3 regions of the Rhodovulum sp. BSW8 genome follow, and region 1 is predicted to be linked to each of the others. Evidence: riboswitches for the same ligand, from Rfam matches in the RefSeq annotation. Region 1 holds a riboswitch; each other region holds the start of a gene.
What was found. Region 1 has a riboswitch for thiamine pyrophosphate ahead of thiC (phosphomethylpyrimidine synthase ThiC). Riboswitches for the same ligand answer to the same signal wherever they lie in the genome.
Positions count from the first base shown of each region.

Region 2: another riboswitch for thiamine pyrophosphate. It lies ahead of thiB (thiamine ABC transporter substrate binding subunit); the one in region 1 lies ahead of thiC (phosphomethylpyrimidine synthase ThiC).
Region 3: another riboswitch for thiamine pyrophosphate. It lies ahead of thiM (hydroxyethylthiazole kinase); the one in region 1 lies ahead of thiC (phosphomethylpyrimidine synthase ThiC).

Region 1 is NZ_QNVX01000007.1:99,199-108,745, reverse strand. Features, by position in the region: gene DSD19_RS06425 (aldo/keto reductase) at 1-661, shown strand, start outside; gene thiC (phosphomethylpyrimidine synthase ThiC) at 728-2,479, opposite strand; TPP riboswitch at 2,599-2,719, opposite strand; gene DSD19_RS06415 (arsenate reductase family protein) at 2,769-3,206, opposite strand; gene arsB (ACR3 family arsenite efflux transporter) at 3,203-4,258, opposite strand; gene DSD19_RS06405 (helix-turn-helix transcriptional regulator) at 4,350-4,700, shown strand; gene DSD19_RS06400 (glycerophosphodiester phosphodiesterase family protein) at 5,018-6,079, shown strand; gene DSD19_RS06395 (alkene reductase) at 6,147-7,250, opposite strand; gene DSD19_RS21405 (hypothetical protein) at 7,427-7,828, shown strand; gene DSD19_RS06390 (hypothetical protein) at 7,791-8,390, opposite strand; gene DSD19_RS21715 (DUF6538 domain-containing protein) at 8,409-8,552, opposite strand; tRNA gene DSD19_RS06385 (tRNA-Gly) at 8,754-8,827, opposite strand; partial or broken gene DSD19_RS06380 (transposase) at 9,236-9,421, shown strand.
Region 2 is NZ_QNVX01000032.1:36,036-45,582, reverse strand. Features, by position in the region: tRNA gene DSD19_RS14060 (tRNA-Val) at 13-88, shown strand; gene aroC (chorismate synthase) at 530-1,630, opposite strand; TPP riboswitch at 1,766-1,867, shown strand; gene thiB (thiamine ABC transporter substrate binding subunit) at 1,908-2,906, shown strand; gene DSD19_RS14045 (thiamine/thiamine pyrophosphate ABC transporter permease ThiP) at 2,882-4,453, shown strand; gene DSD19_RS14040 (ATP-binding cassette domain-containing protein) at 4,440-5,132, shown strand; gene DSD19_RS14035 (cytochrome c1) at 5,286-6,071, opposite strand; gene DSD19_RS14030 (cytochrome b N-terminal domain-containing protein) at 6,090-7,427, opposite strand; gene petA (ubiquinol-cytochrome c reductase iron-sulfur subunit) at 7,440-7,997, opposite strand; gene DSD19_RS14020 (hypothetical protein) at 8,299-8,589, opposite strand; gene mtaB (tRNA (N(6)-L-threonylcarbamoyladenosine(37)-C(2))-methylthiotransferase MtaB) at 8,709-9,547, opposite strand, start outside.
Region 3 is NZ_QNVX01000005.1:283,257-292,803, forward strand. Features, by position in the region: gene DSD19_RS03600 (DUF2849 domain-containing protein) at 1-120, opposite strand, end outside; gene cysG (siroheme synthase CysG) at 117-1,493, opposite strand; gene DSD19_RS03610 (M1 family metallopeptidase) at 1,754-3,691, shown strand; gene thiD (bifunctional hydroxymethylpyrimidine kinase/phosphomethylpyrimidine kinase) at 3,716-4,522, opposite strand; gene thiE (thiamine phosphate synthase) at 4,519-5,133, opposite strand; gene thiM (hydroxyethylthiazole kinase) at 5,130-5,972, opposite strand; TPP riboswitch at 6,016-6,112, opposite strand; gene DSD19_RS03630 (RsmB/NOP family class I SAM-dependent RNA methyltransferase) at 6,293-7,471, shown strand; gene DSD19_RS03635 (ATP-binding protein) at 7,607-9,547, shown strand, end outside.

The DNA.
Region 1 (9,547 bases):
GCTTGATCACATCGACCTTTACCAGATCCACGGCTTCGATCCGGCGACGCCCATCGTCGAGACGCTGGAGGCGCTCGATACGCTCGTGCGGCAGGGTCATGTGCGCTATCTGGGCCTGTCGAACTGGGCCGCCTGGCAGATCGTCCGCGCGGTCGGCATCGCCGAGGCGCGGCGGCTGGCCCCGATCCTGTCGCTTCAGGCCTATTACACCCTGGCCGGGCGCGATCTGGAACGCGAGATCGTGCCGATGCTGAAGGAAACCGGCATCGGGCTGATGGTCTGGAGCCCGCTGGCGGGCGGGTTCCTGTCGGGCAAGTACGACCGCGAGGGCAAGGCCGCGGACGGGCGGCGCGCCAGCTTCGACTTCCCGCCCATCGACAAGGACCGCGCCCATGACGCCATCGAGGCGATGCGCGGCATGGCCGAGGCGCGCGGGTGCAGCGTGGCGCAGATCGCGCTGGCCTGGCTTCTGCATCAGGAGGTGGTGACCTCGGTCATCATCGGCGCCAAGCGCGCGGACCAGCTGACCGACAATATCGGCGCGACCAAGGTCGAGCTGAGCGCCGACGAGCTGGCCCGCCTCGATGCGGTGACCCGCCTTCCGGCCGAATATCCCGGCTGGATGCTGGAACGGCAGGGCGAATACCGCAGCCAGAGCTAGGCCCCCAAGGGGCAGCAGGCGGGGGCCGGCATGGTCCGGCCCCCGTCTTCGATACGTCCGCCGGCGCTATTCGGCAGGGGTCAGCCCGTTGGGGCAGGTTCCGGCCTCGGCTTCGGCCGCGTCGCGGATGTCCTGGCTGATCTTCATCGAACAGAATTTCGGTCCGCACATCGAACAGAACTGCGCCTCCTTGTGGGCGGCCTTGGGCATGGTCTCGTCATGGAAGGCGCGCGCCGTGTCCGGGTCGAGCCCCAGATTGAACTGATCCTCCCAGCGGAAGGCAAAGCGCGCCCGGCTGAGCGCATCGTCCCGCGCCTGCGCGCCCGGATGCCCCTTGGCCAGATCGGCGGCATGGGCGGCCAGCTTGTAGGTCACGACCCCGGTCTTGACGTCGTCGCGGTCGGGCAGGCCCAGATGCTCCTTGGGCGTGACGTAGCACAGCATCGCGGTGCCGAACCAACCGATCATCGCGGCGCCGATGGCCGAGGTGATATGGTCATAGCCCGGCGCGATGTCGGTCGTGAGCGGCCCGAGCGTGTAGAACGGCGCCTCGTGGCAATGCTTCAGCTGCTCGTCCATATTGGCCTTGATCTTGTGCATCGGCACATGGCCCGGCCCCTCGATCATCACCTGACAGTCCCTGGCCCAGGCGACCTGCGCCAGCTCGCCCAAGGTCCGCAGCTCGGCGAATTGCGCCTCGTCATTGGCATCGGCGATCGAGCCTGGCCTGAGCCCGTCGCCCAGACTGAACGAGACGTCATAGGCGCGGCAGATGTCGCAGATCTCCTCGAAACGCTCGTAGAGGAAGGACTCGCGGCCGTGATGCAGGCACCACTTGGCCATGATCGAGCCGCCCCGGCTGACGATGCCGGTCACGCGCCGGGCCGTCAGCCCGATCATCCCGCGTCTCAGCCCGGCATGGATGGTGAAGTAATCGACCCCCTGCTCGGCCTGCTCGATCAGCGTGTCGCGGTAGACCTCCCAGCTGAGATCCTCGGCCACGCCGCCGACCTTCTCCAGCGCCTGGTAAAGCGGCACGGTGCCGATGGGCACGGGCGCGTTCCGGAGGATCCAGTCGCGGATGTTGTGGATGTTGCGGCCGGTCGAGAGGTCCATCACCGTATTGGCGCCCCAGCGGATCGCCCAGACCATCTTCTCGACCTCTTTCTCCATCGAGGAGGTGATGGCCGAATTGCCGATATTGGCATTGACCTTCACCTTGAAGGCGCGGCCGATCACCATGGGTTCAAGTTCGGGATGGTTGATATTGGCCGGGATGATCGCCCGGCCCGCAGCGATCTCGGCGCGGACGAATTCGGGCGTCACCAGATCGGGGATCTCGGCGCCGAAGGGCTCGCCGTCGCGGGGCTGGGCCGCGCTGCGGCCCTCGTTCTCGCGGATCGCGGCGAATTCCATCTCGGGGGTGACGATCCCGGCCCTTGCATAGGCCAGCTGGGTGATCGCCCGCCCAGCCGTCGCCCGAAGCGGCTCGGGCCGCCGCGGAAAGGCCGGCACGAGCCGCGCGCCTTCGGCAAAGCCATTGTCGGCGGCGGTCACGTCGCGGGCCGGATAGGTCTCGGCCTCACCGCGGTCGCGCGCGAAGGGGATCCGCACCGGCGCAAGCCCTGCGGCGATGTCGATCCGCGCCCCGGGGTCGGTATAGGGGCCCGAGCTGTCATAGACCGTCACCGCCCCCTCGCCGGTCGCGATCCGGCGCAGCGGCACCCGGATCGGGTGGATCTCGCCGCACAGGTAAAGCTTTTCCGAGGCGGGCAGCGGCCCCAGCGTGATCTGCGGAACGGTGTCGGGTCTGTTCATCTTCGTCTCCTCAGTTGACCTGACGAGACCCAGACGGATGATGAGGCAGAAAGCGGGGCCGTTGGCCCGAACGACCTTGACGGTCCGGGGGGCCTTGCGGCCCGGGGGGCGGGATCTTGCGGCATGCCCCTCGGTCTTCCTACGCCAGTCTCAACTGGGTCAGGTTCGAAGGGTCGCGTCACCGGGGTTTCCCCCTGTCAGCCTCTCAGTCCCCTTAGCGGGACTCCCCTGACGTGGGACGAGGTATCGCAAAGCCGGGCGAGTCTGTCAAACCCGGGCCGCCGAAGGGTCAGACCGCGTCGCCGGGCGGCGCCACGCGCGCGCCCGAGGCCGTCAGGATCATCTGCCCGTCCTCCTTGTAAAGCGGCCCGGGCGGCAACCGGTCGAGCAGATCGAGCACCGTCTCGGACGGACGGCAGAGCCGCACGCCCCTGGGGCTGGCCACGATGGGCCGGTTGACCAGAACCGGATGCGCGATCATCGCGTCCAGCAAGGCGTCGTCCGGCACGTCCTCACCCAATAGCCCAAGCTCGGCCGCGGGCGATTTGGTCCGGCGCAGCGCCGCGCGCGGTGTCAGACCGGCGGCCGCGAACAGCGCCAGCAGCTGCGGCCGGGTCCAGCCCTCGGCCAGATAGTCGATGACAACCGGCTCGGTCCCCGACCGGCGGATGATCCCGAGCACATTGCGCGAGGTGCCGCAGTCGGGATTGTGGTGAATGACGATCATGCGAGGTCTCCGGCAAAGCGCGCCCGGGTCCGGTTCGCGAAGGCCACCAGCGACAGCATCACCGGCACCTCGACCAGCACGCCGACGACCGTCGCCATCGCCGCCCCGGAATTGAGCCCGAAGAGGCTGATCGCCACCGCGACCGCCAGTTCGAAGAAGTTCGAGGTGCCGATCATCGCGCAGGGCGCGGCGATCCGGTGCGGCACCTTCAGCGCCCAGGCCGCCCCGTAGGCCAGCGCGAAGATCCCGTAGCTCTGGATCAGGATCGGCACCGCGATCAGCGCGATGGCGCCGGGCTGGGTCAGGATGCGGTCGCTTTGCATCCCGAAGAGGATCGCCACGGTCGCGATCAGCCCGACCGTCGAGACCGGCTTGACGCGGGCGGAAAAGCCCGCGATGGCGGCCGGGCTGCCCAGCAGGCGCCGGGTCAGCAGCCCCGCGGCCAGCGGGATCACGACATAAAGCAGCGTGGCCAGCAGCAGCGTTTCCCAGGGCACGGCGATCTCGGACACGCCCATCAGAAAGGCCACGATGGGCGCGAAGGCCACCACCATGATCAGGTCGTTCACCGAGACCTGAACCAGCGTGTAGGTGGAATCGCCCCGGGTCAGCTGCGACCAGACGAAGACCATCGCCGTGCAGGGCGCGGCCCCCAGCAGGATCAGCCCGGCAGTGTATTGCGCCGCATCTGCGGGGGCGATCCAGGGGGCGAAGACATGCTCGAAGAACAGCACCGCCAGCGCCGCCATGGTGAAGGGCTTGACCAGCCAGTTGATCGTCAGCGTGATGAACAGCCCCCGGGGCGCCCGCGCCACGTCCCGCACCGCGCCCAGATCGACCCCAACCATCATCGGATAGACCATGGCCCAGATCAGCACCGCCACCACGAGGTTGATCGAGGCGACCTCGGCCGCAGCGATGCCCTGCACCAGCCCCGGCGCAACCAGGCCCAGCACCAGCCCGACACAGATGGCGGCAGCGACCCAAAGCGTCAGATAGCGTTCGAACCGGCCAAGGGGTCCGGGCTCGGCGGAGGAGGGCGCGGCGGTCATGTCAGCCTCATTTCGTAAATTCTCGAATTATCGTTTCATAGCCGCGCGGCCGGGTCTGGTCAAGCATCGTCATTTCGAGTAGGACCGAAATATGGATCAGATAACCGCCAAGGACGCCTTCGCTGCCCTTGCCCATGAGACCCGCCTGTCGGTCTTTCGCCTGCTGGTCAGGCAGGGTCCCGGAGGCCTGCCCGCGCTGGAAATCGCCCGCCGCCTGGGCGCCCCGCCCTCGACCCTGTCGAGCCATCTGGCCAGCCTCAAGCGCGCCGGGCTGCTGAACGCCGAACGCCGCCACCGCCAGATCCTCTATGCCGCGAACCTCGCCGCAGTGAACGACATCGTGCGCTTTCTGCTGGAGGACTGCTGCGGCGGCGACCCGGCCGCCTGTGCCGGCATCGGCGGCGTGATCCTGCCCGCCCGGGCCACTCCCTCGGACGCGTGACGCGACCCCTGAACGGGGGCGCCCCAGCCGCCGGATTGGTCCCATCACAGCCGTGACAAGAGCGGCCATTGGCCCGATCTCCGCCAGGTTGCGGCGGCGATTCGCTGGGAAAATCAGCGGCTTGCCTCTTCCTTTGTCATCGCCGCCCGGCGGCCGACAGGCTGCACCGGCTTTTCGAAACGTCTGGCGGGCTTTGCCACCGGCATTCACGCGCCTGTCGCGCAGACGTCATCGAACCGTCTCATGTCCTGCCTATCGACCGTCGCATGGCCTTTTTTTGGCCATACTTCCACCACGGGACTGACAGGATTTTTCTCATGAAACGCACTCTTGGGGCGATTGCCCTGGGCCTGATCTCGATGGCGCCCGCCCATGCCGCCACCCTTTACAACACGCTCAGCGGCGAAGCCCCGCTGATCATCGCCCACCGCGGCGCCAGCGGTTATCTGCCCGAGCACACGCTGGGCGGCTACGAACTGGCGTTGCAGATGGGCGCCGACGTGATCGAGCCCGATCTGCAGACGACCGCAGATGGCGAGCTGGTCGCGATGCACGATTCGACGCTGAACCGCACCACCAACATCGAGGCGCTGTTCGCGCCCCGCAACGGCGGTTACCGGGTGTCGGATTTCACGCTGGCCGAGATCAAGACCCTTACCGTCGAGCCCACTGGCGCCACCGCCTCGACCAGCTATGACGGCTTCACCCCCTCGATGGCCGCCCCCTACAAGGTGCCGACCTTCCAGGAAGTCATGGATCTGGTCAGCGCCTACAACGCCACGACCGGCAAGGAAATCGGGATCTATCCCGAGGCCAAGACCCCCAACAGCCTGGCGATGAACCAGCAGATCCTTCAGGAAATGAAGGCCAACGGCTTCGACGGGTCGGTGCAGAACACCTTCATCCAGACCTTCAGCCATGAGGGCGCGCGCCAGCTGGCCGATCTGCAGGTCGAGATGGGCATGGACAACGCCATCGCGGCCCTGGGCTATGCTCGGCAGCTGGGCGACGGCTTCGGTGTCTATGACGCGACCACCGGCACCACCACTTCGCTGGAAGACCTCGCGACCTTCGCCGACGGTCTGGGGCTGAGCCTCAGCGGCGCGCTCAGCGCCGACTTCATCGCCGCCGCCCATGCGCTGGGCCTGACCGTCCATGGCTGGACCTTCCGTCCGACCTCGGACGAGGCCGCCTGGGACATGTTCCTGCCCTGGATCGAAGCCGGGATGGACGGGTTCTTCACCGATTACAGCCTGCGGGGCGTCGAGGTGCTGGACCGCTACGAGGCCGCGGAAGTGCCGGTTCCGGCGACCCTGCCGCTCATGCTGGCGGGCCTGGGCGGGCTCGCGATGCTGCGCCGCCGCCGCGCCGCGGCCTGAGCGACCCTTTGCGAACCGACGCGGGGCGCCTCTTGCGGGGCGCCCCGGCAGGCCCGGCCGGGCCCCCTCAGGCGGTTTCGGCCGGAGCGAGCGTGGGATAGTCGGTCAGGCCATGGGCCCCGCCGCCATACATCGTGTTCCGGTCGGGCTCTGCCAGAACGGCATCGCGCCGCAGACGCTCGACCAGATCGGGGTTCGAGATGAAGGGCCGCCCGAACGCCACCATGTCGGCCGCCCCGCTTTCGACCGCCGCCAGCGCCGAGGCCCGGTCATAGCCGTTATTGGCGATATAGGGGCCGTCGAACAGCGCCCGCAATTCCGGGATGCCGCGCCCCTCGGGCCAGTCGCGCGGGCCGCCGGTCTGGCCCTCGACCATGTGCAGGAAGGCCAGGCCAAAGCGGTTCAGGCCCGAAATCGCCTGCGAGAACAGCGCGAACGGGTCGCTGTCAGCGATGCCGTTGGCGTTCGAGAACGGGCTCAGCCGCAGCCCGGTCCGGCCCGCGCCGATCTCGTCCGCGACCGCCTCGACCACCTCGAACAGGAACCGGCAGCGGTTCTCGATCGAGCCGCCATAGGCATCGGTCCGATGATTGGTGCCGTCGCGCAGGAACTGGTCGATCAGATAGCCGTTGGCGCCGTGGATCTCGACCCCGTCAAACCCCGCCGCCATCGCATTCGCGGCGGCCTTGCGGTAGTCGCCAAGAACGCGGGCGATCTCGTCCGTCTCCAGCGCGCGCGGTGCCGAGACCGGAGCAAAGCCCTCGGCGGTAAAGGTCTTGACCTCCTCGGCCGGGATCGCCGAGGGCGCAACCGGGGCCTGACCGCCCGGCAGAAGCGAGACATGCGATACCCGCCCGACATGCCAGAGCTGGATCGCGATGCGCCCGCCCGCCGCATGCACGGCATCGGTCACCTTGCGCCAGCGTTCGACCTGCAGGTCCGAATAGATGCCGGGCGTGTCGAGATAGCCCTGCCCCTCGGGCGAGATCTGCGCGCCTTCGGTCACGATCAGCCCGGCGCCGGCGCGCTGGGTGTAATAGGTGACATGCAGGTCGGTTGGGGCCAGCGTGTCATGTTCGGCGCGGTTTCGGGTCAGCGGCGCCATCACGACGCGGTTCGCCAGCGCGATGTCGCCCGCGGCGAAGGGGGTGAAGAGCTTGGGCTCGGTCATGGAAAACGTCCTTTGGCATGCGAAAGCTGCAAGGCGCACCTAGGCATCCCCGGCCACCAGGCAAGAGGCTGCGGCGGGAACACCCCTCTGCGCGGTGACGCACAACCCGGGCCTCAGGCCAATGCCATGGCCTCGTCATTGCCCGGACGGTCGGCGACCCGCGCCGGTCGAGAACGTTGACCGCGAACGCCTCGATCCCGGCCGCGCAATCGTTCCGCAGCACCGCCCGCACCGCGCCAATAGTCCTCGGCGCGTTCGCGCCGGCAACCGGGCTGCGGAAGGGAATCGTCCTGGACAACGGACGAGACGGCACCGGCAAAGCGATGCCCGACCGGTCTGAGCGCACCGGCAGCCGGTCTCCTGGACGGTATGGTTCTGCAGGACCACTATCGAGACCCGGTCATGGCCATTCGCTGCGCGATGTCGCAGCTTCGCGCCTGACCATGACCTGTCGGCGGCGCATCTTCCCGACGTGCTGCAGCCGCGCATTCGGCGGCATCAGAAAGGCTGACGAGATCGTCGAGGAAGTCGAAGAAACCCTCAAGGAGCATGAGGACGGCAAACCCGTCTATCCTTGAGGGAAAGACCGGAGAAAGGCAGTGTCAGCCCGAGGCGCTTCTTCTCGTTGATAGTGCGGACGATCCTGCAGAAGGCGCCGATGTCCTTGTTTGCGGCGTTCGTTGAATACTGCCCGGCCTCGACGCGCTCCCAGAGGGCCTGGCGCCAGTCGAGCCTGTCGTCCTGGGTGATCTGGGAGAGTGGGAGGTCGCCGATATGCTCGATAAAGCTGGCAACCGGTTTCTTTCTGCCGTTCCGCCAGATCCGCATCTGATTGGCGTTCTTTCCATGAGCCACGTCGGCCGCGAGCGTCCAGTAGAGTTCCAGAGCGCGGCTGACGGTGATGGAGGGACGCTCGACGGCGCCGAGCAAGGCGCGAGCCTCGATCATGTCCGGCTGACCGCGGCGATTGCTGATCGCATCGACTCGCTCCAGACGCTCTGTCAGCGGCAGGGAGGCGACGCGCTCGACCGGTATGTACCTGAAACCCTTCTGCTTTGCGAGGTTTCGTGCCGCATCGAACCGCGCTTCGGCGTCGGAGGTATCCCCGGCCAGCCTGGCTTCCCATGCACCAATCTGCATGTCCCAGATGCGGCTGGCCTATTGTTTCGCTTCGGCGAGGCTGTCCGTGCCGAGGGATATGTAGATCTCCCGGCGGCCCTCGACGTCGCCGTCGCGGACCCTCTTGGGGACCTCCTTCCGAAGGTAGTAGGTCCCCTTCTTGCCGCGCTGGACGATTTCCATGCCGGGTCTGCCTTGATCTGCGCCTGCAGGCATTGTCCTGCAGATCGGATCATGGTGGGCAAGCGCGAAACACGGGCAAAAACACCGGCAAAAACGTGGGCAGAAAATGCGAAAGTCTGCGCCGCCTCGCGCATGGCGTCCGTCCATCCCTTTGGTTTCAAGAGGTTGGGATTAACGTGGCAGCTTGATTTTCGGATTTAATGGAGCGGGTGAAGGGAATCGAACCCTCGTCACTTGCTTGGGAAGCAAATGCTCTACCATTGAGCTACACCCGCAGCGTCAACCTGACTACCGTTTCGGCGTCACGGCTTCAAGCCGAAAGTGGCCAGGTTACACGGTTTCGCGGCGCTCAGCTGAGTGGCCCTTGCCTCGAAGGAGGCGTTCGATCCTCGCCTCTGCCAGTTCGGCCAACTCGTTCTCAACCTCGTCCGCCTTTGCCCACAAAGGGAGCGTCTGATCTGCGGGTTCGGCTGCGCCGAGATGGCGGCTTGATCGCTGCGGGGACCGTGGCTCGGGTCTTTCACGGACCATTTCGCGATGTCTTGGCCCGCCGTGTTGGCGGTTTTGCAGATTTCGGGCGGACTCGTCCTCTCGCCATCAGCCGCCGTCGGACCAGGAACAGGTTGCCAAGGGGTACCTGATGCGCGCGCCAGAGGTGAAGCTGCCGGAAAAGAAGGCCCGGCATGCGCCTCCGCTTCATCGAGCCGGGCAAACCAGTCCAGAACGCCTTCGTCGGGTCGTTCATCGGCAAGCTGCGCGACGAATGCCTGAATCTGCACTGGTTCCGCTCGCGGCGCCATGCTCGCGACGAAATCGAATGCTGGCGCCAGCATTACAACACCGAGCGCCCTCATTCCGCGCTCGGCTAGCCGAGAACCCGCGCCATCCGCTTGTGCGCGGGCCTGATGTCTTTGGAGAGAATCCGGGATTTGCGGCCATCTTTGGCGCAAATCTGTGAGGCCTCACGAGTTTCCACTCGTTTCTGTGGATCTGGA
Region 2 (9,547 bases), on a different contig from region 1:
CTTCCGCCCGGAGGGCCGATAGCTCAGGGGTAGAGCGGATGGTTTACACCCATCGACAGCGGGGGTTCAATTCCCTCTCGGCCCACCACCTGAAACCTAATCATATGAATTTAAAAATTAAGTCCGGAAATTGCTCCGCGACGGATCAATCGTGGGGCGCCTTGCGGATTTCCGGCGGCGTTTCCAGCGAGAGAATGCCGCCCCATCTCCGATAGCCCCACCCCCCCTTTGCAGCGGAGCGTGCCCCGTGCCGAACCTGACCGTCGGTGGCGGCCGCAGGCCGGACCTGGGACCCGCAAATGACAAAGATACGAAAGACGGACGTGGCGACATGCTTGCGCGACGCCTCTCCCCCATCGGCCCTCCGGCTGCAGAGCTCGCACCGGACGGCCTTCGAAACCGCCAGGCTGTCCTGCGATCACCGACAAATCGCTTTCAGAGCATGTCGCAGCCGCCATCGGCGAGGGGCGAACGCGGTTCTCGCAACACGGTCGGCCTGCCCGACCTGCGGCGAACCGCCTCCGACGCGCTAGCCGATCCGGCCCCGATTGCCGCCCACCTGACCGCGATGCAGCAGCAGATGGTCCAAGAGAACGCAGGCCGCCATCGCCTCGCCGACCGGCACCGCGCGGATGCCGACGCAGGGGTCGTGGCGTCCCCGGGTGACGATCTCGGTCTCTTCGCCCGCAACCGTCACCGTGCGCCGGGGCGTCAGGATCGACGAGGTCGGCTTGACGGCGAAGCGCACCACCACATCCTGCCCGGTCGAGATCCCGCCGAGGATGCCACCGGCATGGTTCGAGGCATAGACCGGTCCGTCGGGCCCCATGGTCATCTCGTCGGCATTCTCGACCCCGGTCAGGGCCGCGGCCGCCATGCCCTCGCCGATCTCGACCGCCTTCACGGCATTGATGCTCATCATCGCGGCCGCCAGATCGGTGTCGAGCTTGCCATAGATCGGCGCGCCTAGGCCCGCGGGCACACCCGAGGCCGCGATCTCGACCACCGCGCCGACCGAATTGCCGGCCTTGCGGAGCCCGTCAAGGTAGCTTTCCCAGTCCGACGCCGCCTGCGCATCCGGCGCCCAGAACGGGTTGCGCTCGATCTGATCGGCATCGAAACGCGCGCGGTCGATGGCATGGGGACCGATCTGCACCATGTAGCCGGTGATCTTCAGGCCCGGCGCAAGCGAAGCCAGCGCGGCCCGCGCCACGCCGCCCGCCGCCACCCGCGCCGCGGTCTCGCGCGCCGAGGACCGGCCGCCGCCGCGATAATCGCGGATGCCGTATTTCTGCCAGTAGGTGATATCGGCATGGCCGGGCCGGAACTTCTGCGCGATGTCGCCGTAATCCTTCGACCGCTGGTCGGTGTTGCGGATCATCAGCTGCACCGGCGTGCCCGTGGTCTGCCCCTCGAAGACGCCTGACAGGATCTCGACCGCATCGGGTTCCTGCCGCTGGGTGGTGAACCGGCTTTGCCCGGGCTTCCGGCGGTCGAGCCAGTGCTGCAGCATCGCCTCGTCGACCGCGATGCCGGGCGGGCAGCCATCGACCGTGGCGCCAAGCGCGGGCCCGTGGCTTTCGCCCCAGGTGGTGACGCGGAACAGATGGCCGAAGGTGTTCAGGCTCATTCTTGGCTCATGGGGACGATCTCCTTTGGCTTATGGGCATAGCCGCCGGGCGCCCGCCTCTCAAGGGGTTTGCCCAGGGCGCGCGGGACAGGACCTGAGTTTGGCTTGCGGACCGCGCGGCGGGGCGCTAGCGTGACCCTCACCTCGGGGTGCCCCATGGGGCTGAGATGCGCGACCCGCGAACCCGTTGAACCTGAACCGGTTAGAACCGGCGGAGGGAAGGCCCATGGACAGATTTCCACCCTTGCCCGTCCGCCCCCATCTTTGGAGGAGGACCATGCGTTTCACAGTATTTGCCGCTGCGCTGGCCGCGTCCGCCCTGCCCGCAGCGGCGGACGAGCGGCCCGAGCTGACCGTCTACACCTATGAAAGCTTCGTGACCGAATGGGGTCCCGGTCCGATCGTCGAAGCCGCCTTCGAAGCCCAATGCGGCTGCGATCTGACCTTCGTGCCTGCGGGCGATGGCGCGGCGCTGCTGGCGCGGCTGCGGCTGGAAGGCGACCGGACCGACGCGGATGTCGTGCTGGGGCTCGATACCAACCTCACCGCCGCCGCGGCCGAGACCGGGCTGTTCGCGCCGCATGGCCGCGACGACGCCGTGCTAGACCTGCCGGTCGGCTGGGAGGACCCGCTGTTCCTGCCCTATGACTGGGGCTATTTCGCCTTCGTCTACGACAAGACCCGCCTGCCCGAGCCGCCCGCCAGTTTCGAGGACCTGATCGCCGCGCCCGAGGATCTGAAGATCGTGATCCAGGACCCGCGCAGCTCGACCCCCGGTCTGGGGCTGCTGCTGTGGGTCAAGGCCGCCTATGGCGACCGCGCGCCCGAGATCTGGGAGGGGCTTGCGCCGCATATCCTGACCGTGACCAAGGGCTGGACCGAATCCTACGGCATGTTCATCGACGGCGAGGCCGACATGGTGCTGTCCTACACCACCTCGCCCGCCTATCACCTGATCGCCGAAGAGGACTATACCAAGGCCGCCGCCCGTTTCGACGAGGGCCATTACCTGCAGATCGAGGTGGCGGGCATCGTGGCCTCGTCCGACCAGCCGGAACTGGCACGGCAATTCCTCGACTTCATGCTGACAGAACCCTTCCAGGCGGCGATCCCCACGACCAACTGGATGTATCCGGCGGTCACTCCCGAAGCCGGGCTGCCCGCGGGCTACCAGACGCTGATCCGGCCCGAAACCGCGCTGATCTTCCCGGCGGACGAGGCAGCCGAGGTGCGGGACGAGGCGCTGGCCGAATGGCGCGACGCGCTCAGCCGCTAGGCATCGCGACCGGGCTGGGGCTGGGCGCCGCCGCAGTGACGCTGGCGCTCGCGCTTGGCACCATCGCGGCCGTCGCCTGGCGGGCGGAAGGGGCCGCCCGGCTGGGCGCTGCCGATCTGGCGGCGGTGCGCTTCACGCTTTTGCAGGCGCTGGCCTCGGCCGCGCTCAGCACCCTGCTGGCGGTGCCCGTGGCCCGGGCGCTGGCCCGGCGCCGCTTTCCCGGCAGGGGGCTTCTGATCACCCTTCTCGGCGCACCTTTCATCCTGCCCGTGATCGTCGCGGCGATGGGCCTTCTGGCCGTGTTCGGCCGCAACGGCCTTCTGTCGGCCGCCCTTGCGCCTCTTGGGCTTGGCCCCATCGACATCTACGGGCCGGGCGGCGTAGTGCTGGCCCATGTCTTCTTCAACCTGCCGCTCGCCACACGGCTGGTGCTTCAGGGCTGGCTGGCCATTCCGGCCGAACGCTTCCGGCTTGCGGCCGCGCTCGGCTTCGGCCCGGCCGCGCACTTCGCCCATATCGAACGCCCGATGCTGCGCGAGGTGTTGCCCGGCACCTTCCTTGTCGTGTTCCTGATCTGTCTGACCAGCTTCGCAGTCGCCCTGACGCTGGGCGGCGGGCCGCGCGCGACGACGGTCGAGCTGGCGATCTATCAGGCCTTCCGCTTCGATTTCGACCTCGGCCGCGCCGCCTGGCTGGCGCTGATCCAGGTCGGGGTCTCGGTCGCGGCCGCGCTGGCGGCCTTCGCCATCGCCGTGCCGGGCGCCTTCGGCCCGGGGCTCGGCCGCCCGATCCCGCAGTTTGGCACAAACGGGCGCTGGCTCCGGCTGCAGGACGGGGCCAGCCTGACGCTGGCAACGCTGTTCCTGATCCTGCCGCTTGTCATGGTGGCCTTCCGCGGCCTGCCGGGATGGGCCAGCCTGCCCGCCTCGGTCTATTCCGCCGCGCTGCGCTCGCTTGCCGTGGCGCTTGGCTCGGCCGCGCTGACACTGGCGCTGGCCCTGCCGATGGCCATCGCCATCGACCGGCTCAAGGGCCTTCGCGGCCGGGCGGTGCAGGCCGCGGGCACGCTCACCATCGCCGCTTCGCCGCTGGTGATGGGCACCGGGCTTTTCATCCTGCTTTACCCGCTGGCCGATCCGCGAATTCTTGCCCTGCCGGTCACCGCGACCGTCAATGCCGCGATGAGCCTGCCTTTCGCGCTGCGCGCCCTGGTGCCCGCCGTGGCCGAGGCCGAGCGCAACCATGGCCGCCTTGCCGACAGCCTCGGCATGGCCGGGCGCGCGCGGCTCAAGCTGATGCTGCTGCCGCGCCTCAGGCGACCCATCGGGTTCACGCTGGGGCTGTCGGCCGCGCTCTCGATGGGCGATCTGGGCGTGATCGCGCTGTTTTCCGACCCGGGCCATGCCACCCTGCCGCTGCAGCTTTACGGGCTGATGGCGGCCTACCGGATGGACAGCGCGGCCGCCGCCGCCCTGTTGCTGCTGGCCCTCAGCCTTGGGCTTTTCTGGATCTTCGACCGCGGAGGACGCGCCCATGCTGAGCCTTGAACGCCTTGCGATCCTTCAAGGCGGGTTCTCTCTCACCGCGGACCTGACGGTCGCGCCGGGGCAGATCGTGGCGCTGCTGGGCCCCTCAGGCGCGGGCAAGTCGACCATCCTCGACACCATCGCGGGCTTTCTTGCACCCGACCGGGGCCGGGTGCTCTGGATGGACACCGATCTTGGCCCGCTCGCGCCAGGCGACAGGCCGCTCTCGGTGCTCTTTCAGGACAACAACCTCTTTCCTCACCTGACCGCCGCCCAGAATGTCGGGCTCGGCCTTCGCCCCGGCCTTCGGCTCGACCGGGACCAGACCCGCGCGGTCGAAACCGCGCTCGCCCGGGTCGGGCTGGCCGGACTCGGCCCCCGGAAACCGGCGGCGCTGTCGGGCGGCCAGCGCGGCCGGGTGGCGCTGGCCCGGATGCTGTTGCGCAACCGGCCGCTGATGCTGCTGGACGAGCCCTTCGCGGCGCTCGGCCCCGCGCTCAAGGCCGGGATGCTCGATCTCGTGGCCGAACTGGCGCGCGAGACCGGCGCCACCGTCCTGTTCGTCACCCACGACCCGGCCGATGCCCGCGCCATCGCCGATCAGACGATCCTGGTCGCGGAAGGTCGCGCCCATGCGCCCCGGGCGACGGCCAAGCTTCTGGCCGACCCGCCGCCCGCGCTGCGCGCCTATCTGGGCTGATCGCGCCTTTCGCTTCTTCTTGGCGAAAATACCCATGACACGCCCGGTCCGGGGCACGGTCGGCGGCCCAATGCGCAAACCGTTGCGCAAACCGGAGTACAAACGAAAAACGCGCCCCGAAGGGCGCGTTTCCGTCAACCGGAGGTCCGGCGATCAGACGTTCTTCTTGGGCTTGTAGGGGGCCCAGAGACGCTTGTTCGTCAGATAGAGCAGCACGGTCAGCACGCCGAGGAACAGGACCGAGATCACGCCCGCCTCCTTGCGCGCCATCAGTTTCGGTTCGGCCGTCCACATCAGGAAGGCCGCAACGTCCTTGGCCTCCTGTTCCATGGTCGCCTCGGTCCCGTCGGCATATTCCACATCATCACCGAACAGCTGGGGCGGCATCGCGCTCCAGCCGGTCGAGAAGACCGAGTTCTCGTAATAAAGCGTCCCCGCCTCTTCCTTGGTCTCGTCGCTGAAGGCGAGCAGGTAGGAGGTGATGTATTCGGGTCCGCCCATGCCGTTGAAGAACTGCGACAGGCCGGTGCCAAGCGGACCGTGGAAGCCCGCCCGGGCCTTCGCCATCAGGCTCAGGTCCGGGGCGCCCGGATAGGTCGCCTCGGGGAAGTGATCCGTCGGCTTGCCGTCGCGGTAATCCTCGAGCTCGGGATCGAAGATGCTGTAGCTCGCCGCATAGGCGCGCATCGCATCGTCGCTCAGCGTCGGCCCGCCCGGCTCGGAGAGCGACCGGAAGGGCACGTATTTCAGACCGTGGCAGACCGAGCAGATCTGGGTGTAGATCTGCAGGCCGCGCTGCAGCTGAGCCTGATCGTATTTGCCGAAAGGTCCCTCGAAGGAAAACTTGTAGTCCTTCACATGGCCGCCCTCGGCGGCCCAGGCGCCACCCGCCCCCAGCGTCAGGGCGGTCAGGGCGGTGATCGTCAGTTTCTTGAACATCTTATCCGATCCCTTCTGTCACTCGGCCGGCGTGGCCTTGCCGGCCGCGGCGCCGTCGCCGTAGTGGGCGTTGAAGTCTTCCTCGATGGTTTCCGGCTGCGGCAGCGGCTTCTCGATCACGCCCAGCACCGGCAGGATCACCAGGAAGTAGGCGAACCAGTAGGCGGCCCCGAGGAGCGAGATGTTGGCATAGACCGCCTCGGCCGGCATCCCGCCCGCCCAGGTCAGCAGCACGAAGTCGACCACGAAGAGCGCGTAGGCCAGCTTGAACTGCGGCCGGTAGCGGCCCGAGCGCACGTTCGAGGTGTCGAGCCAGGGCACCAGCGCCATCACGATGATCGAGCCGAACATCGCGATCACACCGAAGAACTTGGCGTTGACGACGCCGAAGGTCAGCCAGTCGACGATCATCACCACCCAGACGTCGGCGGTGAAGGCCCGAAGGATCGCGTAGAAGGGCAGGAAGTACCATTCCGGCACGATATGCGTCGGCGTCTGCAGCGGGTTCGCCTCGAGGTAGTTGTCGGGGTGGCCCAGATAGTTGGGCATGAAGCCCACGATCGCGAAGAACACGACCAGAACGACGCCCAGCGCGAAGAGATCCTTCATCACGAAATAGGGCCAGAAGGGCAGCGTGTCCTTGTCGGCTTCTTCCTTGGACCCGCGGCGAACCTCAACACCCGTGGGGTTGTTGTTGCCGGTGGTGTGGAACGCCCAGACGTGGACGATCGACAGCCCGAGGATCACGAAGGGGATCAGGTAGTGCAGCGAGAAGAACCGGTTCAGCGTCGCGTTGCCGACGGCCGGTCCGCCCAGCAGCCATTGCTGGATGTCGTGACCGATCCACGGGATCGCGCCAAAGAGGCCGGTGATCACGGTAGCGCCCCAGAAGGACATCTGGCCCCAGGGCAGAACGTAGCCCATGAACGCGGTCGCCATCATCGCCAGGTAGATCAGGATGCCGATGATCCAGGTCACCTCGCGGGGCGACTTGTAGGACCCGTAATAGAGGCCGCGGAAGATGTGCAGGTAGACCGCAACGAAGAACAGCGAGGCGCCGTTCGAGTGCAGGTACCGCAGGAAGTGGCCGCCGTTCACGTTACGCATGATGTGCTCGAGCGAGGCGAAGGCCATCTCGGTGTTCGGCACATAGTGCATCGCCAGGACGATGCCGGTGACGATCTGCAGCACCAGCGTGAAGAACAGAACCACGCCCCAGATCCACATCCAGTTGAGGTTCTTCGGCGTGGGAATCATCAGGGTGTCGTAGATCAGGCTGATGACCGGCAGGCGCCGTTCCAGCCATTTCTCGGGGGCCGACCCCGGTTCGTAATGATCGTGAGGAATACCGGACATTCGGGGGCTCCCTTAACCGAGTTGGATGGTCGTCTCGTCCACGAAGGACGCAACCGGGATGTACATGTTCTCGGGCGCGGGGCCCTTGCGAATGCGGCCCGCGGAATCGTAGTGCGAGCCGTGGCAGGGGCAGAACCACCCGCCGAAATCACCGGACTGGTTGCCGATCGGAACGCAGCCGAGATGGGTGCAGACGCCGATCATGACCAGCCATTTGCCCTCTTCGTCCATCGTCCGGTTCTGGTCCGTCGCCTCGCCCGGCTTGTTGGGGTTGCGCGAGTTGTTGTCGCGCAGGTCGCCCAGCGGAATCGAGCGCGCCAGTTCGATATCTTCGGGAGTGCGCAGGCGGATGAACACCGGCTTGCCGAGAAACTTGACAGTAATCTGCTGGCCTTCGGACACCGACGACACGTCGACCCGGATCGAACTCAGCGCCTGCACGTCGGCGGAGGGGTTCATCTGGTTGATCAGCGGCCAGATGGCCGCACCTGCGGTCACAGCACCGGCGCCCGCCGTGGCATAGTAAAGGAAGTCTCGGCGGGTGCCGTCGTGATCTTCTGCGTGCGACACGAGAATTTCTCCTTTCCAGGACCGGGTCGCCCCCGGTCGATTCGAAAAAACGGGCCAAGGGATTCCTCGGCCGTTTACCAGACTTACCTAGCCCCGGCAGGAAAATTGCGTCCAGCGGACATAGCCGCGCAGCGACGGCGGAGGCTCAGACGGATTCCGGTCGACCGCCGTATACCCCTCAGGGACAATTCCAGCCAGAGGGAATCGGGTTATTAGACCGATTCTGAGACGTTCAACCGCATGCCAAGACACTATATTGCGCTATTTGGGCTGTTGTTCAGGCCCCCGTCCCGCCCCGGCGTCACACCCGGCGGACCCGCAGCCGACCGAACGCCGAGGCGTCGATCTCGACCCCCGGGCCGGCGGTGCCCATGCGGAAAGTACGGCGCATCCGGGCGGCCCCGTTCACCTGTTCTTGATCACGGCGGAAGGTCAGCCCCTCGCCCAGCTCGTCCATGGCGTCTTCGGTGCGCTGGTCGCGGCGCAGCCCGTCCCGGCTTTTCGACAGCGCATAGGCGGCCAGAGCGACCGCGCCATAGCGCAGGCCGTAGCGCAGGGCGACGGTCGCGATGGGGGCGAGAGGCAGGGGCATCGGCGAAACTCCTGGAAGACTGCCCAAAATATAGGCTGCCGAGGGGCACCTGTCCATTCACATATCGGTCGGCGGTCCCGGGCAGCGTCGCGCGCGGTCTTGCGAGGGCGGAAAAGCCCCTAGTCCACCTGAAGCCGGGTCTCAGAGCATCCGGCGATGGTCGCGGTCACGATCCGGCTCTCGGGCCGGTCCGACGCGAAATCGACCTCGGTGAACTGCTCGGTCCGGCCCATGCGGGGGCTTTCCATCAGAATCCGGTGAGAGAGCCCGATCTGGGCCGCCAGATGCCGCGCGACCTGCGCGTCGCCCGCGGCCCTGAGCCGCGCCGCCCGGTCGCGGATCGCCGCGCCCTCGACCTGAGGCATCCGCGCCGCGGGCGTGCCGGGACGGGGCGAATAGGGAAAGACGTGCAGCCAGGTCAGGTCGCAGTCCTCGACCAGCCGGAGCGAATTCTCGAACATCGCATCGGTTTCGGTCGGAAAGCCCGCGATGATGTCGGCGCCGAAGGTCATGTCGGGGCGCAGGCGCCGCGCCTCTTCGCAGAACCGGATCGCGTCGGCACGCGAATGCCGCCGCTTCATCCGCTTGAGGATCAGGTCGTCGCCCGCCTGCAGCGACAGGTGAAGATGCGGCATCAGCCGCTCTTCCCCGGCAATGGCGCGCATCAGGGCATCATCGGCCTCGATGGAATCGATCGACGAGATCCGAAGGCGCGGCAGCTCGGGCACCAGTTTCAGGATGCGCGCCACCAGATCGCCCAGCCGCGGCGTGCCGGGCAGATCGGCGCCCCAGCTGGTCAGGTCGACGCCGGTCAGCACCACCTCGTTATAGCCCGCGCCGACCAGCCGCCGGATCTGGTCGACCAGCACCCCCGCGGGAACAGACCGCGAATTGCCCCGCCCGAAGGGGATGATGCAGAAGGTACAGCGATGATCGCAGCCGTTCTGGACCTGCACGA
Region 3 (9,547 bases), on a different contig from region 1:
GCGCAGCACTTCGGCTTCGCGGATCGTGGCCGACCAGCGCCCCTCTGCGGTGCGCCAGACCGGGTGGCCCTCGAACAGATCGTTGGCGGTCACCACGCTGGGGTGAAAGCGGCGTTTCATCGGGCGACCTCGCGCAGGGCGGGAACGGACCGGGCGGCGGCGCGCGGCGCCAGACCCAGCAGGATGACGGCGGGACCGGTCAGCCCGGCGGCGGCGATCTCGGCGGGCAGGCTGCCCAGCGTTGCGGAAAGGATGCGTTCCTCGGGGCGGCCCGCATTCTCGACCACGCTGACCGGGGTCGCGGCCTCGGCGCCATGCATCATCAGCCGGCCCTGGATGAAGCGCGCGGCCCGCTTGCCCATGTAGATCGCGGCGACCGCACCCGGCCGGGCCAGCGCGGCCCAGTCGTGATCGGCCAGGCCCTTCACGTCATGCCCGGTCAGCACGCGCAGTTCGGAATTGCGGCCGCGCCGGGTCAGGCTCTGGCCAAGGCTTGCGGCAGCGGCCGAGGCGGCAGTCAGCCCCGGCACCACCGACCAGGCGATACCGGCGGCCTCGCAGGCCTCGATTTCCTCGTCGAGCCGTCCGAAGACCGACGGATCGCCTGCCTTCAGGCGAACCACCACAAGACCCCGGGCGGCACGGTCGACGATCAGGCCGTTGATGTCCGCCTGCGGCGTCGAGGGGCCAAAGCCGGTTTTGCCCGCCTCGACGATCTCGGCCTCGCGGCGGGCGAGTTCCAGGATCGGCGCGGGCACCAGCCGGTCGTGAATGACCACATCGGCGCGGTCGAGCGCGCGGCGGGCGCGCAGCGTCAGGTCGTCGGGATCGCCGGGGCCTGCGCCGACGAACAGCACCTCGCCCGCCGCCGTTGCGGCCGCCTTGTGGGTTTCAAGCAGGGGGGCAAGCTGCGGGGCGGGGCCCGGCATGCCGTCGAGAAGCCCGGCAAAGGCGTCGTCCCAGAAGCGGCGGCGGGCCCGGCCCTTGGGCAGTGCCTCGGCCGCCGGGCGGAAGGCATCGGCCTCGCGCACCCGCGCGCCAAGCCCGGCGGGCAGCCAGGCTTCGAGGCCTGCCTTGATCCGGCGCGCCAGCACCGGGGCCGCGCCCTCGGTGCCGATCGCCACGACGACGGGGGCGCGGTCGACCAGCGCGGGGGTGATGAAGGCGCTGTCGGCGCGGTTGTCGACGATGTTGAACAGCACGCCGGCGGCGCGGGCGAGACCTGCTACGCGCGCATCCTCGGCGGCATCGTCGGTCGCGGCATAGACCAGCCGCGCGCCGTCGAGATCGGCCGCCTCGACGGGCCGCGCGACCCAGCTTAGACGCCCCTCGGCCTGCCAGTCGAGGATCTTCGGGTCGGCCTCGGCGGCATGGACCGCGATCCGGGCCTCGGTCTTCAGCAGCAGACGCAGCTTGGCCAGCGCGGTCTCGCCGCCGCCTGACACCACGATCCGCGCGCCCTCGGTGCGCAGGAAGATCGGGAAGAACTTCATCGGGACTCTCCCTGTGACTTTCCCGCAGTAGAACAAAATTCCTGAAATAAGGCGATAACCCGGAGGAAAAAGGGTCATAACTCCATCCATTGCAGTCATGGCGGGAGGAAATCCCATTCAATCCCTTTTCCTTGGAAACCTGCCCGGTGCGGGCCGCAGCGGACGAACGCCCGTCTTGCAGCGGCAGGCGCGCAATCCGCTGGCTCTGGCGGCGAACCGCGCCTAACCTTCGCGAAAATCGCCTGCCCGGAGACCTGCCGATGCGTTTTCGTCCCCTGCTGCTTGCCGTCCTTCCGGCCCTGGCCGGACCGGCCGTCTGGGCCGGACCGCATGCCGAGATGCTGGGCGAAGAGGCGGTGACCCTGACGCTTGACCCAGCGACCGGCGCGCTGGCGCTCGATGCGGTGCTGCCCGCGCCGCAGGGAGACGTGACGCTGCCCCGGCAGGACTGGCTGACCATCGAGACGCTTCGGATCGGCGGCGATGCGACGCCGGTACCAGGTTCGGGCGTCTTGCGGGCGGCGCGGCATATGGGACGGCCGGTGACGGTGCGGCTGACCGGGACGCTGCCCCCGCTGTCGGCCGGTATCGGCGAGGTCGCGCGCGGAGAGACGGCAAGCTATCTTCTGGGCTCGGGCTGGCTGCCGGTCGATTCAGCGCCCCGCGCCAGGTTCGAGCTGAACCTCGAGGTGCCTGCGGGCTGGCGCCCGGCCGCGACCGGCACGCTCGGCGCCGAGGCGGTCGGCGCCGAGGGGCGGAGCGCCCAGTTCGTGTTCACCGGTCGCGCGGCCGACATGGGGGTCTTTGCCGGGCGCTATACCGTCGGCGAGGCGATGCATGGCGAGCTGCGGCTGCGCACCTATTTCGAGCCCCGCGATGCCGCCTATTCGCCCGCCTATACCGAGGCCGTCGCGGGCTATATCGACCGCTTCTCGGCCGAGATCGGCCCCTATCCCTATCCCGGCTTCTCGGTGGTCTCGGCGCCGATCCCGGTCGGGCTGGGGATGCCCGGTCTGACCTATGTCAGCCAGTCGATCCTGGGCCATGGCTATATGCGCGGGCGGTCGCTGGCCCATGAGGTGCTGCATTCCTGGTGGGGCAATGCGGTGGCCGTCGATTACCGGCGCGGCAACTGGTGCGAGGGGCTGACGACCTACATGGCCGACCATGCGCTGGCCGAGGATGCGGGCCCCGAGGTCGCGCGCGCGATGCGGCTGGGCTGGCTGCGCGATCTCGCGGCGCTGCCCGCCGGTGAGGACCGGCCGCTGACCGAGTTCCGCGCGGCCGCCCATGGCGACCGGCAGGCGGTCGGTTACGGCAAGGCCGCCCTTCTGTTTCATATGCTCAAGGCCGAGCTCGGTCCCGAGGACTGGCGCGCGGGCCTGCGCCGTTTCTATGCCGACCATCACGACCGGGTCGCGGCCTGGCACGACCTTCGCGCCGCTTTCGAGGCCGTGTCCGGGCGCGATCTGGGCGGGTTCTTCGACCAGTGGCTGACCCGCAGCGGCCTGCCCGCGCTGCGGCTCGAGGCGGCCGAGCCCGAGGGTACGGCCCTGCATCTGGTGCTGGGCCAGTCCTTGCCCGCCTACCGGCTGTCGGTGCCCGTGGTGGTCGAGACGGGGGCGGGGACCGAACGCCATCTGGTTGCGCTCGATGCCGGGCGGGGCGAGGCCACGCTGCGGCTTCGGGCTCCGGCGCGGGCGGTTTCGGTCGATCCCGATTTCGATCTGGCCCGCGCGCTGGCCCCGGGCGAGGTGCCGCCGATGCTGGGCGATCTCTTCGCCGGACCCGAACCGGTACTGCTGGCGCTTGGCGGCGAGACGGCAGCGGCCGAGGCGTTGGGCGCGCGGCTCTTGCGGCGCCCGGCGCGGCTGGTCGATGCGGCGGCGGCCGAGACCGCGCCCGCGCTGATCGTGGTCGGCTCGGGGGCCGAGGTGGCGGCCTGGCGGATGGCGCATCTGTCCGCGCCCGCGCCCTGGAGCATGGATGCCGGCCGTGCGCGCGCCTGGGTCGAGCGCGACCCGGGCGGGCGGCTCATCGGGTTTCTTTCGGCCGACCGGATCGAGGATCTGGCCTCCGAGCTGGGCGCGCTCCGCTATCAGGCAGGCCAAAGCTATGCGGCCTTTGCGGGCGGGGCCGCTGTGGTGGCGGGCGACTGGCCGACCGGCGCCACGCCGCTGAGCCGCCGCTTCGACTGACCGGCCCCGCCCCAAGGGGGTCCGTCAGACCGGGAGGTTCCTCAGCGCAAAGAAATGGTCGGTCGGCCCATGACCGTGCCCGACCGACAGCGCCGCCGCGCCCATAATAGCGGCGCGGGTATAGGCGCGCGCCGCTTCGGCCGCAGGGCGCATCTCGCCCGTCCGGGCAAGCCAGGTCGCCAGCGCCGACGAGAGGGTGCAGCCGGTGCCATGGGTGTTGGGGCTGTCGATCCTCGGCCCCTCGAACCAGACCCGCCCGGTCGGGTCCAGCAGCAGATCGGGGCTGTCCGAGCCGGACAGATGGCCGCCCTTCAACAGAACGGCGCGCGGCCCCAGCGCCAGAAGCGCCTCGGCCTGGGCCTCCATCCCAAAGCGGTCTTGCGCCTCGGGACGGCCCAGAAGGTCGGCCGCCTCGGGCAGGTTCGGCGTGATCGCGGCGGCCATCGGCATCAGATAGGCCGAAAGCGCGGCCACGGCCTCTTCGGCCAGCAGCCGGTCGCCGCCCTTGGCCACCATCACCGGGTCCAGCACCACCGGCGCGTCGAGCCCGGCCAGCGCCCCGGCCACCGCCTCGACGATGGCGGCCGAGCCCAGCATGCCGATCTTGACCGCGTCGATGCGGATATCCTCGCGGATCGCGCGGATCTGGTCGGCGACCAGGGCGGGCGCCACCAGCTCTGCCCCGCGCACCCCCTGGGTGTTCTGGACGGTCAGGGCCGTGATCGCGGCCATGCCATAGCCGCCATTGGCGCCGATGGCCTTCAGATCGGCCTGAATCCCGGCCCCGCCCGAGGGGTCGGACCCGGCAATCGACAGGATATTGGGGATCATGCGCTTCTCCAGGCTTCGGCCAGGGCGCGTGCCGCCGCCGCCGGATCGGGCGCGGCGGAAATCGCCGACACCACGGCCATGCCATCGGCGCCCGCCGCCTTGACACCGGCCGCGTCCGCGACCCCGAGCCCGCCGATCGCGACGCAGGGCAGGGTGGTCCTGGTCACGATCCGCCCGAGCCCCTCGACGCCCAGCGGGGCCGCGTGATCGGGCTTGGTCGCGGTCGCATGGACCGGGCCGACGCCCAGGTAATCGACCGCATCCGGGGGGATGGCGTCGAGCTGAGCCAGGGTCTCGACCGACAGGCCAAGCAGCCGCCCCGGTCCCAGGGCCTTGCGCAGCGCGCTTGGGGCGCCGTCGGACTGCCCCACATGGAGCCCGTCGGCCCCTGAGGCCAGCACGACCGCCAGCCGGTCGTTGACGATCAGCGGCACGCCGCGCCGGGTCAGATCCGGTTTCAGCTGCCGGGCGAGCGCGATCAGATCGCTGTCGCTGGCCTGCTTGTCGCGCAACTGCACCATGCTGGCGCCGCCCCGGACCGCCGCCATCACCAGATCCGGCGTGGCGCCGTCGGGGGTGACGAAATAGACGGCGAGCGTCTTGCGGTTCATGAGGGCTCGACCCGTGCGCCGAGGTCCAGCGCCTCGGGCGTCATGGCGTGCAGCGCGTCGAGCAGCGCGACCGCAAAGCTGCCGGGACCGGATGCACCCCTGGCCGCGATTTCGCCTGCCAGCCCGAAACAGGCCAGCGCCGCGACCGTCGCCTCGGCGCGATCGGCGCCCTCGACCGCCACGAAGGCCGCGACCAGCGCGGTCAGCGAACAGCCCAGCGCGGTGACCTTCGGCATCATCGGGTCGCCATTGGAAACGCGCCAGGCGCGGGTGCCGTCGGTCACGTAATCGACCGGCCCGGTGACCGCGACCACCGCCCAGCTGCGCTGGGCGAGGGCCCGCGCCGCCGCCTCGGCCGCCTCGACCGGGTCGGCGCTGTCCGCGCCCTTGCCGCGCGTGGCGGCCCCGGCCAGCGCAAGGATTTCGGACGCATTGCCCCGGATGACTGCGGGCTCCAGCGCGAGAAGATCGCCGCAAAGCGCCTGACGGTACGAGGTTGCGCCAACCGCCACCGGGTCGAGCACCCAGGGCAGCCCCGCCGCCCGCGCCGCCCCGGCCGCGGCCTTCATGCCGGCGGCCCAATGCGGCGAGGGGGTGCCGATATTGATCGAGAGCGCCTGCGCCAGCGGCGTGAATTCACGGGTTTCCTCGGCCGCGTGCAACATCGCGGGCGAGGCACCCGCCGCCAGCAGCACATTCGCGGCGGTGTTCATGGCGACGAAATTGGTGATGCATTGCACCAGAGGCGCGCGGTCGCGCATCGCGGCAAGATGGGCGCCGGGCGTGGGGCTTGCGGTTTGGCTCGGGGCGCCGGTCGGGGTCTCTGTCGCGCTGGGCATGGCTGTCCTCCCCTGGCATCGGACGGCCGCATCGGCCCGCTTTCGGGCCCGGCACGCGACTTCCTCCGCCAGCATGATCTGGTTCAGGTTCTAAGGGTGCTTCTCAGCCCGGGCAGATCCGGACGCCCCTGTCACGGGATCCACCAAACCACGTCCGGGCGCGGATGAAAAGGCCCCGGGTGAGGGCCGCGCTTGCACGCGGGGGACGCGGCTGCCAGAAGACGGGCACCCCCCACGGGGGCGGATCGGATGAAGGGATGGCGGGCGATGACAGAGCATGATGTTGCGGCGGGCCGCGAACGGGCCGGGCTGGGCCGCGCGTGACGCCCGCGGCGCGGATCGCGGCGGCGGCCGAGCTGCTCGATGCCTGGCGCGAGGGCGCTCCGGCCGAGAAGCTGCTGACCACCTGGGCGCGGCAGAACCGCTTTGCCGGCTCGAAGGACCGGGCCGCGATCCGCGACCATGTCTTCGATGCGATCCGCTGCGCCCGATCCTTCGCCGCGCTGGGCGGCGCGGCGACGGGGCGCGGCATGATGCTGGGCGCCCTGCGCGCCGAGGGCACGGACCCCGGGACGGTCTTCACCGGCGAGGGCCACGCCCCGGCGCCGCTGTCCGAGGCCGAACGCGCGCCCATGCCCGGCCTGGCGGATCTGCCCGAGGCGGTCGCCTGCGACTGTCCCGAGGCGCTGGAAGAGATGCTTCGCGACAGCCTCGGCCCGGCCTTCCGCCCGGTGATGGACCTGCTGCGGCACCGCGCGCCGGTCTTCCTGCGGGTCAATCTGCGCCGCAGCGGCCGGGACGAGGCGGCGGCTCAGTTGGCGGGGGAGGGGATCGAGACCCGGCCGCATGCGCTTTCGCCCACCGCGCTTGAGGTGACGGCCGGGGCGCGGCGCGTCCAGCAGTCGCGCGCCTTTGCCGACGGCGTGGTCGAACTGCAGGATGCGGCTTCGCAGGCGGTGGCCGATCTGATGCCGCTGGATGCTGGCGCGCGGGTGCTCGACCTTTGCGCGGGCGGCGGCGGCAAGACGCTGGCCATGGCCGCGCGCGGGACGGCCCGGCATTACGCCCATGACGCGGCCCCGCAAAGGATGCGCGATCTGCCCGACCGGGCCGCCCGGGCGGGAATCGCGGTGACCTGCCTTGACGGCGCGGATCTCGACGAGGCAGCGCCCTTCGACCTGGTGCTCTGCGACGTGCCCTGTTCGGGCAGTGGCGCCTGGCGGCGAAGCCCCGAGGCCAAATGGCGCACGACCCCCGACGATCTGGCCCGGCTGACCGCGCTGCAGGCGGGCATTCTCGACCGGGCCGCAGCACTGGTCGCGCCGGGCGGGCATCTTGGTTATGCCACCTGCTCGCTCCTGTCGGCCGAGAACGACGCGCAGGTCGCGCGGTTTCTTGCCAATACGCCGGGCTGGACCGAGGTCGCCGAGCGGCGCCTGACCCCGCTTGATGGCGGCGACGGATTCTATGCGGCGGTGCTGCGGCGGGGCGATGGCTGACAAGGGTTACGCTGCGTTATCCGGCGATCCCGTGCCGCCGGGTCATCTCGGGCGGGTCGCATTAACCTTCGATTAATAGCTGTGGAGAAAGAGTGGGCAAGACGCTCTTTCCGGGAGGCCTCATTGTTGCGTTTCGTGCCCGTTCTGGTGACTGTCCGGCGATCCGCGGCGGCCCATGCCGACCGCGCCTGGGTCGCTTTGGCGCTTGGGGTTCTGCTGGTTGCGGCGGCCTGGACATCGCCCTGGCCCGGGCTTTTCGCGCCCTTGCTGACGGCGGGCAGCACGCTGGCCTGCCTGGCCGTGCTGCTGCGCCTCTTCGGGCGGCCGGTGTCGGACATCCCCTCGGACCGGTTGCGGCGGCTCTGCGCCAGTGCGCCGGGCGCGACACTGGTCACCGATTCCGAAGGTTGCGTGCTGATCGCAAGCCCCGAGGCGCTGCGCCGTGTCGCGGCGGTGCGCGGCCAGCCGGTCGCGGACGCCCTGCAGGCGTTCTTTGCCGATCCGGGTCACGCCGTCGCCGACCTGATCTCGGCCGCCGCCCGGGGCCTTCCGGCCTCGGCCCAACGTACGTTGGCCTCCGGGCCGCTTCGGATCGCCGTCGAACGCGCCGGGTCGGGGCTGTTTCTCTGGCGGCTCGAGTCCTGTGCCGCCGACGGGCCGGAAATCGCGCTGCCGATGGTCCGGCTCGATCCGGTCGGGCGTCTCGCGGTCATCAACGCCGCGGCCCGCGCGCTGATCGGGCAAAGTCCCGACAGCGTGGCGGCCTTGCTGGGCGGCGCATCGGACGAGACCGAAGAGGTGATGGTCGAAACCCCCGAGGGGCCGAGCCGCCGCCGCCTGGTGCAGCTGCGCATGGCCGATGGCGGGCGCGAATTCTATATCCTGCCCGAGGCGGCCGGGGCGCGGGCCGCGGAGGCGCCCGAAGGGTTCCTGGACGCGCTGCCGGTCGCTCTCCTGCAGCTCGACATCGACGGCACGGTGCGGCTGTCGAATGCCCGGGCGAACAAGCTGCTGGGCGCCTATGCCGGCGAGGCGTTGAACCTCTGCGACCGACTCGAAGGGCTGGGACGGTCGGTCGGCGACTGGCTGGCCGATGCCGCCCAGGGTCGCGCCCCCAACACCGCCGAAGTGCTGCGTGTGGCCCGCGATGACCGCGAGCTTTTCGTGCAGGTGGCGCTGGCGCGGATGGGCGGCGGCGGTCTGGTCGCGGTGCTGCATGACGTGACCGAGATGAAGACGCTGGAGGCGCAATTCACCCAAAGTCAGAAGATGCAGGCGATCGGCCAGCTGGCGGGCGGGGTGGCGCATGACTTCAACAACCTGCTGACCGCGATTTCGGGACATTGCGACCTGCTGATGCTGCGCCATGACGCGGGCGATCCCGATTACGGCGATCTGGTGCAGATCCACCAGAACGCCAACCGCGCGGCGAGCCTCGTGGGCCAGCTTCTGGCCTTCTCGCGCAAGCAGACGCTCAGCCCCGAGGTGATGGACCTGCGCGACACGATGGGCGAACTGGCCCATCTGCTGGACCGGCTGGTGGGCGAGAAGGTGCGCCTGAGGATGCGCCATGCCGAGGCGCTGCCGCCGATCCGCGCCGACAAGCGCCAGCTGGAACAGGTGGTGATGAACCTCGTGGTCAATGCCCGCGACGCGATGCCCGAGGGCGGCGAGATCCGGCTGGAAACCGAGGCGGTGCAGCTGAGCACCGAGTTGCAGCGCGACCGCGCCGTGGTGCCGCCCGGCCCCTATGCGATGATCCGCGTCCGCGACGAGGGGCATGGCATTCCGCCCGACCGGCTGACCAAGATCTTCGAGCCCTTCTATACGACCAAGCGCCCCGGCGAGGGCACGGGGCTGGGGCTGTCGACCGTCTATGGCATCGTCAAGCAGACCGGCGGCTTTGTCTTTGTCGACAGCACGGTCGGGCAGGGCAGCTGCTTTTCGGTCTACCTGCCCGCCTATGCCGGCGAAATCGGCCCGGCCGCGCCCCGGCGCGAGCAGGGCACGGTCGAGGACCAGCCCGGATCGGCGGTGGTTCTGCTGGTGGAGGACGAGGCGCCCGTGCGCTCCTTC